Regions from separate parts of the Citrobacter sp. U14242 genome, predicted to be linked through region 2. Evidence: riboswitches for the same ligand, from Rfam matches in the RefSeq annotation. Region 2 holds a riboswitch; each other region holds the start of a gene.

Region 1 (5,000 bases), on a different contig from region 2:
GCCTCCACGAAGACACCCGCATGTTCCGGCGGCACGTCCTGGTGAATACCGTGACCAAGGTTAAAGACATGACCTTCGCCCTGACCGAATCCAGCCAGAATCGTTGCCACTTCTTCTTCGATACGCGCCGGTGGCGCATACAACATCGACGGGTCCATATTGCCCTGCAGTGCCACCTTATGGCCTACGCGTCGACGCGCGTCAGCAATATCAGTTGTCCAGTCAAGACCCAGCGCATCGCAGCCGGTTTCCGCCATTGCTTCCAGCCACTGACCGCCACCTTTGGTAAACAACGTCACGGGGACACGGCGACCGTCGTTTTCACGTAGCAGACCGTCGACAATTTTATGCATGTAATACAAAGAGAACTGCTGATAGTCGCGACCGGTCAGCACACCGCCCCAGGTGTCGAATATCATCACCGACTGCGCACCTGCTTTGATCTGTGCGTTCAGGTATAGGGTGACGCTTTTCGCCAGCTTATCAAGCAACAGATGTAGCGCTTTTGGATCGGCATACATCATCTTTTTAATCACGGTGAAGGCTTTGCTACTGCCACCTTCAACCATATAGGTCGCCAGCGTCCACGGGCTGCCGGAGAAGCCGATCAGCGGCACTTCACCTTTCAGCTCACGCCGAATGGTGCGCACTGCGTTCATGACGTAGCCCAGTTCATCTTCCGGGTCTGGAACGGGCAGTTTTTCCACATCAGCCTTACTGGTGACAGGAGAGGTAAAGCGTGGGCCTTCCCCGGCTTCAAAATAGAGCCCAAGCCCCATCGCATCCGGGATAGTCAGAATGTCCGAAAAGAGGATCGCTGCATCGAGCGGATAGCGGCGCAGCGGCTGCAGCGTCACTTCACAGGCCAGCTCGGCATTTTTGCACAACGCCATGAAATCGCCCGCCTCGGCACGAGTGGCTTTGTACTCCGGCAAATAGCGGCCCGCCTGGCGCATCATCCATACCGGAGTCACATCAACGGGCTGGCGCAGCAGCGCACGCAGGTAACGATCGTTCTTCAGTTCGGTCATTTTTATCTTCCTTTTAGCGTCAGACCGCCAGTGTATCATTACTCGTTCTTCACTCGTACTCAGCCCGACACATCGCCACGGTATCTTCGATCAGTCGGCGCGCGACGGTACCCGGCGGCGGTAAGAGCGGTAAATCGTCGTAGCGATACCAGTTCGCTTCCAGCAGCTCTTTCGGATCGATAACAATCTCGCCACTATCATACTCAGCCATAAATGCGGTCATCAAAGATTGCGGGAACGGCCAGGGTTGGGAAGTGACATAGCGCAGGTTTTTCACCTTAATGCCACTCTCTTCCATCACTTCACGCGCCACCGCTTGTTCTAAGGTTTCCCCCACTTCAACAAAACCCGCCAGCACGGTATGCACGCCATTACGATGGCGAACATGCTGAGCAAGCAGGATGGTGTCATCACGGCGAATAGCAACAATAATGCAGGGGGCAATTTGCGGGTAATAACGTTCACGACAATGACCACACAACATCGCCCACTCAGTTTTACTCGGGTGCATAGGATGGCCACAGTAGCCGCAGAATTTATGCGAGCGGTAGAATTCAGCCAGTTGCACGCCACGTCCGGCCAGTTGAAACAGGCCCACATCCTGGTCGATAACCTGGCGCACTGAACCCATATCATGCCGGCGCGGCTGCTGCACCAACCAGACAGTATCCCCTTCCCATTCGCCTATTGGCAGGGCGCGCTGGCCTACTAAATCAAATCTTGCCGCTTCACCGTAGGGCAGTTCGCCACGAGGCAACCATAATTTTTGCTCATGACTGACAATCCACCAGCCGCTATCTAATTTTTCAATTATACGATCCATATCTCTTGCGCAACCTTTGCTTCACAGGCATGTTGTTTACATTATTTTTACATTTATCGGTGAGCAGTTTTTTAACACCATCTTGCGGAGTCAATCATGCTAAACCAGCTGGAAAGCCTGACGGAACACGTCAGAGGAAGTAATAAACTGGTTGATCGCTGGCTACATGTACGTAAGCACCTGCTCGTGGCTTACTACAATCTGGTTGGCATTAAGCCTGGCAAAGAATCGTACATGCGACTCAATGAAAAAGCGCTGGATGATTTTTGTCAGAGCCTGGTCGATTACCTCTCCACCGGACACTTCAGTATTTATGAACGTATTCTGCATAAATTGGAAGGGAACGGGCAGCTTTTAAAAGCCACAAAAATTTGGCCACTGCTGGAAGCCAATACACAGCAGATCATGGACTACTATGATTCCAGTCTGGAAACGGCTATCGATCATGATAACTTCCTTGAATTTCAAAAAGTTTTATCGGATCTCGGCGAAGCACTGGAAGCCCGATTCGTGCTGGAAGATAAGCTGATCATGCTGGTGTTTGATGCGATGCATGACAACGCAATGATCAAACGCCCTGCTTGAGATTTGTCGCATTAACGCGTAGTTTACATTCATTACCTCTTTTTGAGGTTACTTCTTGTCGGAGTGCTTATTTTCCACAAAAGCATTCGTGATGCGTCAAGGCGGCAAGTCAGTGAACCTCCAGGAGCTTACATAAGTAAGTGACTGGAGTGAGCAGACGAAGCCAACGAAGAGGCAGCGCGAAGGATGACGTGGAAAAGGCTGAGACCGTTAATTCGGGATCCGCGGAACCTGATCAGGCTAATACCTGCGAAGGGAACAAGAGTCAATCTGCAATAGCATCGCCTTCTGGCGATCTTCTCTCTTGCTTCATCCGTCGTCTGACAAGCCATATCCTTACTTTTATCTGGAATGAGCTATGTCTGCCACTACTAAACCATCACGCCGCGAACAGCGCGCTCAAGCCCAACACTTTATTGATACCCTGGAAGGGACCGCCTTTCCTGAGTCAAGACGCATCTATATCACCGGCTCGCAGCCGGATATCCGCATCCCGATGCGCGAAATTCAGCTTAGCCCAACGCTAACTGGCGGCACGAAAGATAATCCTCAATTTGAAGAGAATGAAGCCGTTCCGGTTTACGACACCTCCGGTCCGTACGGCGACCCTGACGTGGCAATTAACGTTCAACAGGGCCTGGCAAAACTACGCCAACCGTGGATTACGGCGCGCAATGATAGCGAAGAGTTAGACGATCGCAGCTCCGCTTACACCAAAGAGCGCCTGGCCGATGATGGCCTTGATGCGCTGCGCTTTAGCGGGTTACTGACACCAAAACGCGCTAAATCCGGTAAATGCGTGACCCAGTTGCACTACGCGCGTCAGGGAATTGTCACCCCGGAGATGGAGTTTATCGCCATCCGCGAAAACATGGGCCGTGAGCGTATTCGCAGTGAAGTATTGCGCCACCAGCATCCGGGGATGAACTTTGGTGCGCGTCTGCCGGAAAACATCACTCCGGAATTCGTGCGTGACGAGGTCGCTGCCGGACGCGCCATTATTCCAGCTAACATCAACCACCCGGAATCAGAACCGATGATTATCGGTCGTAATTTCCTGGTGAAGGTGAATGCCAACATCGGTAATTCGGCAGTCACCTCCTCCATCGAAGAAGAGGTAGAAAAACTGGTGTGGTCTACCCGTTGGGGTGCCGATACGGTAATGGACCTCTCCACCGGTCGTTATATTCATGAAACCCGCGAGTGGATCCTGCGTAACAGCCCGGTGCCAATTGGTACCGTACCGATCTACCAGGCGCTGGAAAAGGTCAACGGGATCGCTGAGGATCTCACCTGGGAAGCCTTCCGCGATACGCTGCTGGAGCAGGCCGAACAAGGGGTGGACTACTTCACCATTCATGCGGGCGTACTGCTGCGCTATGTACCGATGACCGCCAGGCGTTTGACCGGTATTGTCTCGCGCGGTGGCTCTATTATGGCGAAGTGGTGCCTCTCCCATCACAAAGAGAACTTTCTGTTTGAGCACTTCCGCGAGATCTGTGAAATCTGCGCCGCCTACGATGTTTCGCTCTCATTGGGCGACGGCCTGCGTCCAGGCTCGATTCAGGATGCCAACGACGAAGCACAGTTCTCTGAGCTGCATACGCTGGGTGAACTGACCAAAATTGCCTGGGAATATGATGTGCAGGTGATGATTGAAGGCCCAGGTCATGTGCCAATGCATATGATCCAGCGCAACATGACAGAAGAACTGGAACACTGCCACGAAGCACCGTTTTATACCTTAGGGCCGCTAACCACCGATATTGCGCCAGGTTATGACCACTTCACTTCAGGCATTGGTGCGGCGATGATTGGCTGGTTTGGCTGTGCCATGCTCTGCTACGTAACACCAAAAGAACACCTTGGCCTGCCGAACAAAGAAGATGTGAAACAGGGGCTGATTACTTACAAAATCGCCGCGCATGCTGCCGACCTGGCGAAAGGCCATCCGGGCGCGCAGATCCGCGATAACGCCATGTCGAAAGCGCGCTTCGAATTCCGTTGGGAAGATCAGTTTAACCTCGCGCTCGATCCGTTCACCGCTCGCGCTTATCACGATGAAACCCTGCCGCAGGAATCCGGCAAGGTCGCCCACTTCTGCTCCATGTGCGGGCCGAAGTTCTGCTCGATGAAAATCAGCCAGGAAGTGCGGGACTACGCCGCTGCACAGACGATTGAAGTGGGGATGGCGGACATGTCCGAAAACTTCCGCGCCAAAGGTGGTGAAATCTATCTGAAACGGGAGGAAGCCTGATGTATCAACCTGATTTTCCCTCCGTGCCATTCCGCCTCGGACTTTACCCGGTCGTAGATAGCGTCGAGTGGATTGAACGTCTGCTGGGGGCTGGCGTGCGTACTATCCAGTTGCGTATCAAAGACAAGCATGATGAAGAGGTCGAAGCAGACGTTGTTGCCACTATCGCGCTGGCGCGTCGTTATGATGCTCGCCTGTTTATCAACGATTACTGGCGACTGGCTGTTAAACACAACGCATATGGCGTACATCTGGGGCAGGAAGACCTCGAAACCACCGACCTGAAAGCGATTCAGGCGGCGGG
Region 2 (5,000 bases):
AACGTATCAGTTATACCTTTTCCGTTAGCCAGACGTACGATGAGGATAATCACGAGGATAAGCGTTTTAACCTGTATATCTCCATTCCGTTCTCGTGGGAGGATGGTATTTCTACGCCGCGGCGCGATTTGTTTGTCTCTAACTCAACAACATTTGATGATGATGGTTATCAGTCGAATAACACCAGCTTAAGCGGTGTAGCGGGTAGTCGTGATCAATTCAACTACGGCGCTAACTTCAGTCATCAGCGGCAGGGGAGCGAGACAACGGTGGGGGGTAACCTGGCCTGGCGCGCGCCTATGGCAACCATTGGCAGCAGTTATAGCCAATCGAATAAATATCAACAGGCCAGCGGCAATATTCAGGGTGGTTTGGTGGTGTGGTCAGAGGGTGTCGCGTTAGCTCCTCGGCTTTCGGATACATTTGCCATTGTTAAAGCGCCTGGATTACAGGGCGCGGCGGTGCAGGGACATCGTTACCTGACAACCAACAGCAAAGGTTACGCGGTTTATGACAGTCTGACGCCGTACCGTGAAAATATGCTGATATTGGATCTTTCCGACAGTAATAGTGATGTGGCGTTACTGGGCAATCGAAAAGGCACAGTACCCTATCGCGGCGCGGTCGTGATGACGGAGTTTGAAACCGATCGGCGTAAACCCTTGTACTTCCTCGCCCAGCGACCGGACGGCTCTCCGTTGTCGTTCGGCTATGAGGTAGAAGATAACGCCGGTAATCATGTCGGTTTGGTCGGTCAGGGCAGCCGGATATTTATTCGCACCAACGACATTCCCGCGTCGGTACACGTCGCGGTCAATAAACAGCAGGGACAATTCTGCACGATTACCTTCGATAAGGTGATTGATGAGAATACAGTCTATATTTGCCGCTAAGGATGCAAGATATGAAAGGATACGTATTTTTAATATTTCTGCTGTTGTCATCCTTTGGAGCCCAGGCAGGATGTACATTTCAGACAAAAAATGGCGGGTTGACGGCAATTAATCTGGATATGACATCCGGAACAGCGACGAATCAACTGAATCTCAATTCCAGTGGCGATATAACGTGTACTGCCAATAGCGATAGCTTATATTTTACAACGCCATTAACGAATTACATTGTTGCTATTCAGAGTAGCAGCGGCAAGAAGATTTTAATTAATATCAATCTAACGAGCAGTGATTTTCCCGTTAGTATTGGAAAGAAAACAGTTAGCGCCAGTGAAACACTGAATACCAAAAAATTCACGATTACAGCAAGTTATGTAAATTCAGGGACGGCTAAGCAGACAGTCTCCGGTGATGCGTTTAGTCTGAGTGACCCGGCAGTCAGTATTACATCTGAGAACTCATGTACATCAAACTGGTTAGTTTATCTTTATTGCTGGATTACCGGACGTTTGTCGGGAAATTCTGCTTTTACACAGAATTTAAGCTTTACAGTAATGCATAAACCAACAACCTGTCAGTTCTCATTACCTCGATATGAAATTAAGATGCCAGATACTACGTTAAATGAGATGCTGGCAGCAAATAATACTAAATCAGGCTCCACAAATCTGATATTGAATTGCAACGGCGTATACAACGTCACCACCAATCCTGTCAGTTTTAAAATCGCGCGAGGTGACTGGGATGAAAGCGGGAAGATACTGAAAAATACCGCGACGAATGGTGCAAAAGGGGTCGGGTTCCAGATTTACAACGGTACCAAGACGACTCCCCTAAAACAGGGGGATACTCTGATGGACAGAATAGCTAAACTGGAGACAATCAACAATCAGTACACTTTCCCTATTATTGCGAAATATGTTCACGTGACAGGGGAATCACTACGACCGGGTGAAGTACAAAGCAAAGTCATATTTTCAGTATCTTATGACTAACTAGCCTGATGTAATCCGCTTAAAAAATGTACCTTCGTTATGAAGGTACATTTTCGTTACCGGTGATAAAAAATCTCGCCGTCGTAGGCTTTAATGATTTTGCCGTCGGCATCGTTAATCAGGACATATGCGCCACCCATGTAAGTCCAGTGGGTACCTGCAGTAGGCGCTGGTAAGTTGCGCTGATTCCACTGTTTAATCGCGTATTCATCAGTACGGTACAGTGGCGGGACAGTGTCACCAGGTTTGAAATGGGTAAAGTCGGCAATGAAACTGCTCAACTCATATTTATCAATACCTGTGGGGGCAGCGGTTGCAGCCGGCGCGGCCCGGACCGCACTGCTTGCGAGCAGTAGTGCACCCAGCAACATTTTCTTCTTCATACCCATCCTCTCTACCTGTTCGGGTCATCAAAATTAGCCCTGTATGATTCCTGGCTAACAGGACATTTGACAAGCACTATTTTGTGATTACTCCAGTCATTTCGTAAAAAGTGTAAATGAACGTACGGAAACTCGGCAACCGTAACCAGCGGTTTCACCGCCAAAGCCTGTTCCGCGCCAATTTACATCGTTAAGAGCAGGCAGTATCCTGTTGCTGAAACCTGAATATTATATTTGTGTTTCAACGACTCGGGGTGCCCTTCCTGGTGAAGGCTGAGAAATACCCGTACCACCTGATCTGGATAATGCCAGCGTAGGGAAGTCTGACACTGCTCGTGTCCCTTCTTCACGCGGGCAGGAGTTGAACCATGCAGCCTGACCTGCACAGCCGTGCCCTTGCGGCTCACACCTTACAGCAATTTAGAACGCTTTCCCCACTGACACACTGTATGACGAATGACGTTGTGCAGAGTTTTACCGCCAATACGCTACTGGCTTTAGGGGCATCCCCCGCAATGGTGATTGAACCTGAAGAAGCCAGCCAGTTTGCTGCTATTGCCCAGGCGCTGCTCATTAATGTTGGGACACTGACCCAGGCGCGAGCCACGGCAATGCGTGCCGCCGTTGAGCAGGCGCAGCAGGCGAAAACCCCCTGGACGCTGGATCCTGTTGCCGTTGGCGCACTGGATTTTCGTCGTCGCTTTTGTCTGGACATACTTACGCTGCGCCCGGCTGCCATTCGTGGCAACGCGTCAGAAATACTCGCCCTGGCTGGGATGAACGCCGGTGGGCGCGGTGTGGATACCACCGATACAGCATTGGCTGCGATTCCGGCCGCACAAACATTGGCACGCGAGGTCGGAACCATTGTCGTTGTTACCGGCGAAGTGGATTACGTCACCGATGGTCAGCGGACAGTGGGTATTCATGGTGGCGATCCGCTGATGACGCGGGTAGTGGGGACCGGATGCGCACTGTCAGCGGTAGTTGCAGCCAGTTGCGCCCTGGAGGGGGACCGGTTGAACAATGTTGCTTCTGCCTGTAGCTGGATGAAGCTAGCCGGACAACGCGCCACTGAACAATCGACGGGACCGGGAAGCTTTATTCCGGCATTTCTCGATGCCCTCTATAATCTGAACCCCCAGGAGCACGCATGAAACGGATTAACGCCTTAACCATTGCTGGAACCGATCCGAGCGGTGGCGCAGGGATTCAGGCCGACTTAAAAACTTTTTCGGCACTCGGCGCTTATGGCTGTTCAGTCATCACGGCACTGGTGGCGCAAAACACGCGTGGGGTACAGTCGGTATACCGGATTGAACCCGATTTTGTGGCGGCGCAACTGGACTCGGTGTTCAGCGATGTGCGCATCGATACCACCAAAATCGGCATGCTGGCAGAAACCGACATTGTCGAAGCCGTGGCCGAACGCTTACAGCGTCACCGGGTACAAAACGTCGTACTGGATACGGTAATGCTGGCAAAAAGCGGCGATCCGCTGTTGTCTTCCTCTGCGGTTGAAACGCTGCGTACCCGTCTGTTACCGCAAGTGTCGATAATTACCCCTAATCTGCCGGAGGCGGCGGCGTTGCTCGGGGCATCGCATGCCCGAACAGAGCAGGAAATGTTAGAACAGGGGCGGGCGCTACGGGCGCTGGGCTGTGAGGCGGTATTAATGAAAGGGGGGCATCTGGATGATGAGCAAAGCCCTGACTGGCTCTTTACCCGTGATGGCGAACAGCGTTTCACCGCGCCAAGGGTAGTGACCAAAAATACGCACGGAACAGGTTGTACGCTGTCGGCGGCGCTGGCGGCACTGCGTCCACGTCATGTTAACTGGGCTGATACGGTACAGGAGGCTAAGTTGTGGCTCTCTGCGGCGCTGGCGCAGGCGGATACGCTGGAAGTGGGCGAGGGGATTGGTCCGGTGCATCATTTCCACGCGTGGTGGTGATGAGCAGAAATGGTATACTGGCGACAGAAACGGCTGCCAGGAAAAAGATAAATGGAACAAGCGCATACCCAGCTTATCGCGCAACTGAATGAACGTATTTCAGCGGCGGACAATACGCCGCTGTATATGAAATTCGCTCAAACGGTTAAGAACGCTGTGCGCAGTGGGATCCTGGAGCATGGTAATATCCTGCCGGGTGAGCGTGACCTCAGCCAGTTGACTGGCGTTTCACGTATTACGGTGCGGAAAGCGATGCAGGCGCTGGAAGAAGAGGGGGTGGTGACGCGTGCGCGTGGCTACGGGACGCAAATCAATAACATCTTCGAGTATTCGCTCAAAGAAGCGCGCGGTTTTTCACAACAGGTGGTGTTGCGCGGTAAAAAGCCGGATACGCTATGGGTGAATAAACGCGTGGTGCCCTGCCCGGAAGAGGTGGCTCAGCAGTTGGCTGTTGCTGTCGGCAGTGAGGTCTTCTTGCTGAAGCGCATTCGCTATGTTGATGAAGATGCTGTGTCTATTGAAGAATCATGGGTACCCGCCCATCTTATCCATGACGTGGATGCGATTGGCGTTTCACTGTACGACTATTTCCGCAGCCAGCATATCTTTCCACAGCGCACGCGCTCACGCGTCAGTGCGCGAATGCCGGACGCAGAGTTCCAGTCCCATATCCAGATGGACAGCAAAGTGCCGGTACTGGTGATAAAGCAAGTAGCGCTTGATCAGCAGCAACGGCCTATTGAATACAGTATCAGTTACTGTCGAAGCGACCTAT
Region 3 (5,000 bases), on a different contig from region 2:
TACCAAAACGCTTCACAGAGTAACCGGCCAGAATCATCGCCGGTATTTCCAGCCCGGCAGCTGTCCCCATCAGGAGCCCTGCAAGCTTGTCGGGTAAACCCAGTTCAAGGCTTATCCACAGCGGCATATCGATGATGTACATCGTGTTGCAGGTCCACATCAACGTGGAGGCAATAAACAGCATGCGTACATTTTTATCCTGCCAGCCCCCCGCTTGTTCAGGCGGTAGATCAACAGGTTGATCCACCCGGGGAACAGAGGGCAGGATCAGCGCAATCAGCACGAGGCTAATCGCGAAAATACCAGCCGCAATAGAGAACATCACCGTGAAACCGTAATTCAGTGCCAGCATGAATGCCAGCGGTGGCCCAATAACCCAGGCCAACGAAAGCTGTACGCGCATCACTGAGCTAAACATCACCACTTCGCGCGCGGAGTTATCCGCATATTCCCGCGCCAGCGCAAACAACTGCGGCATCGCAGTATTGGCCAGCGAGGCCAGCAGCACACCACAGGTAATCAACGTGAGATAATGACGATTAAAGGCAAAAAGCAGCGCGTTACCAACAGCCATCAGACAGCAGAACATGATCAGCTTTCGTCGATCGCCCTGGTTATCGGAACGTTTTGCAAGCCCGAGGCTGACCACGATCCCGGCAATCGCATTGACGGTATAAAACAACCCTACCCAGAATGGCTGCGCCCCGACCTCACGGCTCAGAAACAGACTCAGCGTGGGTGCCTGTAACGCGCCCGCCACGCCCATCATAAAAGCAACCGACATAAATGCCGCGTAAACGCCATTGAGGCGCCGTCCCATGGTCATAATCCAGAGCATTTTTATCCCTATTGGCTGGGCTGATACGAAAAAAGCCAGCAGAAAAAATCTGCTGGCGGGTGAATAGAGGCTGTATCCTGCCATTATACCTGGCATCGACGCTGGGTAGAATGGCAGGACACAGCCTGCACCAATACTCAGTCACACATGATGTCTGCAATTCTCAATTCAGAGGTCAGGCTGTCACCTCCCACTGCATCAGTTCTTCGAGCATCTTTAAGCGCTGCGGCGCGCTCAGGCAAGCCAACCAGGACGATTTCTCTGCCGCGGTAAAGTACTTCATATAGAACTGACGCATAGATGACCCCTTCGTTGTCTCATCGCTTCATCGGAATCTATTATTGGCTTAATATAGGGATAATAAAATTGCTGAGTTTTGTGCAGGAGTTCCCCTTTTATGTCTTCTGGTCGTTTGCAACAACAGTTTATCCGTCTGTGGCAATGCTGTGACGGCAAAACGCAAGACACTACGCTGAACGAGCTGGCGGAGTTGCTTAGCTGCTCTCGCCGTCATATGCGAACCCTGCTCAATACCATGCAGGAACGTGGCTGGTTAACATGGGAAGCGGAGGTCGGCCGGGGTAAACGCTCACGCCTGACATTCCTCTATACCGGGTTGGCGCTCCAGCAACAGCGAGCGGAAGACCTGCTGGAGCAGGATCGCATCGATCAGCTGGTACAACTGGTCGGCGACAAAACGGCCGTGCGACAGATGCTGGTTTCCCACCTCGGCCGTAGCTTTCGCCAGGGGCGGCACATCATGCGCGTCCTGTATTATCGACCGATGCGCAACCTGCTACCTGGAACAGCATTACGCCGTTCCGAAACCCATATCGCCCGGCAAATCTTCAGCGCCTTAATTCGTGTAAATGAGGAAAATGGGGAACTGGAACCTGACATCGCGCATCACTGGCAGCAGATTTCACCTTTGCACTGGCGATTCTTTCTACGCCCGGGGATCCATTTTCACCACGGCCGCGAGCTGGAAATGGACGATGTGATCGCCTCACTAACCCGCATTAATACGTTGCCGCTGTACTCGCACATTACGCATATCGTCTCCCCCACGGCCTGGACGCTGGATATTCATCTTGCGCAAGCGGATCGCTGGCTTCCCTGGTTACTGGGGCAAGTGCCCGCCATGATCCTGCCGCGAGAATGGGAAACGCTGAGTAATTTTTCCAGCCATCCCATCGGTACTGGCCCGTATGCGGTAATGCGCAACACCAGTAACCAGCTGAAAATTCACGCGTTCGATGACTATTTTGGCTACCGGGCGCTGATCGACGAAGTGAACGTTTGGGTGTTACCTGACATTGGTGAAGAACCCGGAGGCGGGTTAACGCTCCAGGGCCCAACAGAAGATGAAAAGGCAATCGAGAGCCGGCTGGAAGAAGGATGCTACTACCTGCTGTTTGATGCACGTACTGCGCGTGGCGCCAGGCAGGATGTCCGGGAGTGGGTAAGCCGCGTGCTCTCTCCGACAAATTTGATCTACCACGCTGACGAGCAGTATCAACGACACTGGTTCCCTGCTTACGGATTGTTGCCCCGCTGGCATCACGCCAGGCCTGGTCATGGTGAAAAGCCCGCCGGGCTGGAAACCCTGACGCTCACCTACTATCGCGATCATATTGAGCATCGGGTCATCGCGCAGATTATGCAGACGTTACTGGCAGCGCATGAGGTACAGTTAACCATTCAGGAGATCGACTACGATCAATGGCATGCGGGTGATGTCAGCAGTGATATCTGGCTCAACAGCGCTAACTTCACCTTGCCGTTGGACTTCTCACTGTTCGCCCATTTATGTGAAGTCCCGCTGCTGCAAAACTGTATCTCGCGAGACTGGGAAAACGATGCCGCCCGCTGGCGAACCGGTGAAATGAGTCTGGCTTCGTGGTGTCAACAGCTACTCGCCACTAAAGCCATTGTGCCATTGATCCATCACTGGTTGATCATTCAGGGGCAGCGCAGTATGCGTGGCCTACGGATGAATACCCTCGGCTGGTTTGATTTTAAATCGGCCTGGTTTGCGCCGCCGGATCCTTAATTGCTGCCGGGCAACAAAATCATTACACTAACGCCGTTCTCAACGGGGTGCCAGAAAACAAATATACGCTAAATCGTTCATGATGCATCAAGGCGGCAAGCGAGTGAATCCTCAGGAGCATAGATAACTATGTGACTGGGGTGAGCGAACGCAGGCAGCGTGAAGGATGACGCGTATGGGCTGAGAAAATACCCGTCGAACCTGATCCGGATAATGCCGGCGAAGGGATTTGAGGCTGCAACTCAAGTCCTTTGCCACCCAACTCTTGAGGTGCAAAGTGTTAAAAAAATGTCTTCCCCTGCTGTTATTGTGCGCAGCGCCTGCCTTCGCTAAACCCGTTCTGACTGTCTATACCTATGATTCATTCGCCGCCGACTGGGGCCCCGGCCCAACCATCAAAAAAGCCTTCGAAGCTGACTGCAACTGCGAACTGAAACTGGTCGCGCTGGAGGATGGCGTATCGCTGCTGAACCGCCTGCGTATGGAAGGAAAAAATAGCAAAGCTGACATCGTACTGGGGCTGGACAACAACCTTCTGTCAGCCGCTACGCAAACCGGGCTGTTCGCTAAAAGCAACGTGCCGGAGAGTGCAGTCAGTGTGCCAGGCGGATGGAAAAACGACACCTTTGTCCCGTTTGATTACGGTTATTTCGCCTTCGTTTATGATAAAAACAAGCTGAAAAACCCGCCGAAAAGCCTGAAAGAACTGGTCGAAAGCGACCAGAAATGGCGTGTGATTTATCAGGACCCGCGCACCAGCACGCCGGGTCTGGGACTGCTGCTGTGGATGCAGAAAGTTTATGGTGATAAAGCGCCAGAAGCCTGGCAGAAACTGGCAGCCAAAACCGTCACCGTCACCAAAGGCTGGAGTGAAGCTTACGGCCTGTTCCTGAAGGGTGAAAGCGATCTGGTGCTGAGTTATACCACCTCCCCGGCCTATCATATTATCGAAGAGAAAAAGGGTAACTACGCCGCCGCCAACTTTAGCGAAGGTCACTATCTGCAGGTGGAGGTTGCCGCGCGTACCGCTGCCAGCAAGCAACCAGAGCTGGCGGAAAAATTCCTGAAATTTATGGTATCTCCGGCATTCCAGAATGCGATCCCAACGGGCAACTGGATGTATCCGGTGACGCAGGTCACCCTGCCGCCAGGATTTGAGCAACTGGAAAAACCGGTCAACGCACTGGAATTTACCCCGCAGCAAGTTGCTGCCCAGCGCCAGGCATGGATTAGCGAATGGCAACGCGCCGTCAGCCGTTAATTCCCGGCTGGCTGATCCCAGGGCTTTCAGCTGCCACATTGATGGTGGCTGTCGCGCTGGCCGCATTTCTGGCACTGTGGTTTAACGCACCGCAGGGAGAATGGTTATCGCTCTGGCAGGACAGCTACCTGTGGCACGTGGTGCGCTTTTCTTTCTGGCAGGCATTTTTATCCGCAGTGTTGTCCGTTATCCCGGCGATTTTCCTCGCCAGAGCGCTCTATCGCCGGCGCTTTCCCGGACGTCTGGCCCTGTTGCGCCTGTGCGCGATGACGCTGATCTTGCCGGTGCTGGTCGCCGTATTCGGCATCCTTAGCGTATATGGTCGTCAGGGCTGGCTGGCCTCGCTCTGGCACACATTCGGGCTGGAGTGGACGTTTTCGCCATACGGCTTACAGGGTATTCTGCTGGCGCATGTCTTTTTCAACCTGCCGATGGCCAGTCGTTTACTGCTGCAATCGCTGGAGAACATCCCCGGCGAGCAACGCCAGCTCGCGGCGCAGTTAGGGATGCGCGGCTGGCATTTCTTCCGTTTTGTTGAGTGGCCGTGGCTGCGTCGTCAGATCCTTCCCGTAGCAGCACTTATCTTTATGCTGTGTTTCGCCAGCTTCGCCACCGTGCTGTCGCTCGGCGGCGGGCCGCAGGCAACCACTATCGAGCTGGCTATCTATCAGGCACTGAGCTTTGATTACGATCCCGCGCGGGCGGCTATGCTGGCCCTGATCCAAATGGTTTGCTGTTTAGCGCTGGTACTAATCAGCCAACGGTTGAGTCGCGCAATCGCACCCGGTACTACGCTGGTACAAGGCTGGCGCGATCCCGACGATCGTCTACACAGCCGACTGGCTGAC

What was found. A riboswitch is a leader RNA that binds a small molecule or an ion and turns the genes downstream of it on or off. The one in region 2 is predicted to bind thiamine pyrophosphate.
Region 1: it holds a riboswitch for thiamine pyrophosphate, as region 2 does, so the genes downstream of both, thiC (phosphomethylpyrimidine synthase ThiC) here and thiM (hydroxyethylthiazole kinase) in region 2, are expected to answer to the same signal.
Region 3: it holds a riboswitch for thiamine pyrophosphate, as region 2 does, so the genes downstream of both, thiB (thiamine ABC transporter substrate binding subunit) here and thiM (hydroxyethylthiazole kinase) in region 2, are expected to answer to the same signal.

The regions. Positions count from the first base shown of each region.
Region 1 covers NZ_JBKGLW010000021.1:23,037-28,036, reverse strand. Annotated here, with positions in the region: gene hemE (uroporphyrinogen decarboxylase) at 1-1,031, opposite strand, end outside; gene nudC (NAD(+) diphosphatase) at 1,081-1,854, opposite strand; gene rsd (sigma D regulator) at 1,951-2,439, shown strand; TPP riboswitch at 2,489-2,714, shown strand; gene thiC (phosphomethylpyrimidine synthase ThiC) at 2,798-4,696, shown strand; gene thiE (thiamine phosphate synthase) at 4,696-5,000, shown strand, end outside.
Region 2 covers NZ_JBKGLW010000001.1:485,769-490,768, forward strand. Annotated here, with positions in the region: gene ACLJXE_RS02205 (fimbrial biogenesis outer membrane usher protein) at 1-893, shown strand, start outside; gene ACLJXE_RS02210 (fimbrial protein) at 905-1,888, shown strand; gene ACLJXE_RS02215 (RcnB family protein) at 1,945-2,277, opposite strand; TPP riboswitch at 2,512-2,608, shown strand; gene thiM (hydroxyethylthiazole kinase) at 2,640-3,428, shown strand; gene thiD (bifunctional hydroxymethylpyrimidine kinase/phosphomethylpyrimidine kinase) at 3,425-4,225, shown strand; gene ACLJXE_RS02230 (GntR family transcriptional regulator) at 4,277-5,000, shown strand, end outside; gene ACLJXE_RS02235 (PfkB family carbohydrate kinase) at 4,997-5,000, opposite strand, start outside.
Region 3 covers NZ_JBKGLW010000007.1:176,560-181,559, reverse strand. Annotated here, with positions in the region: gene ACLJXE_RS13500 (sugar efflux transporter) at 1-838, opposite strand, end outside; gene sgrT (glucose uptake inhibitor SgrT) at 1,014-1,136, opposite strand; gene sgrR (HTH-type transcriptional regulator SgrR) at 1,236-2,891, shown strand; TPP riboswitch at 2,925-3,137, shown strand; gene thiB (thiamine ABC transporter substrate binding subunit) at 3,169-4,152, shown strand; gene thiP (thiamine/thiamine pyrophosphate ABC transporter permease ThiP) at 4,128-5,000, shown strand, end outside.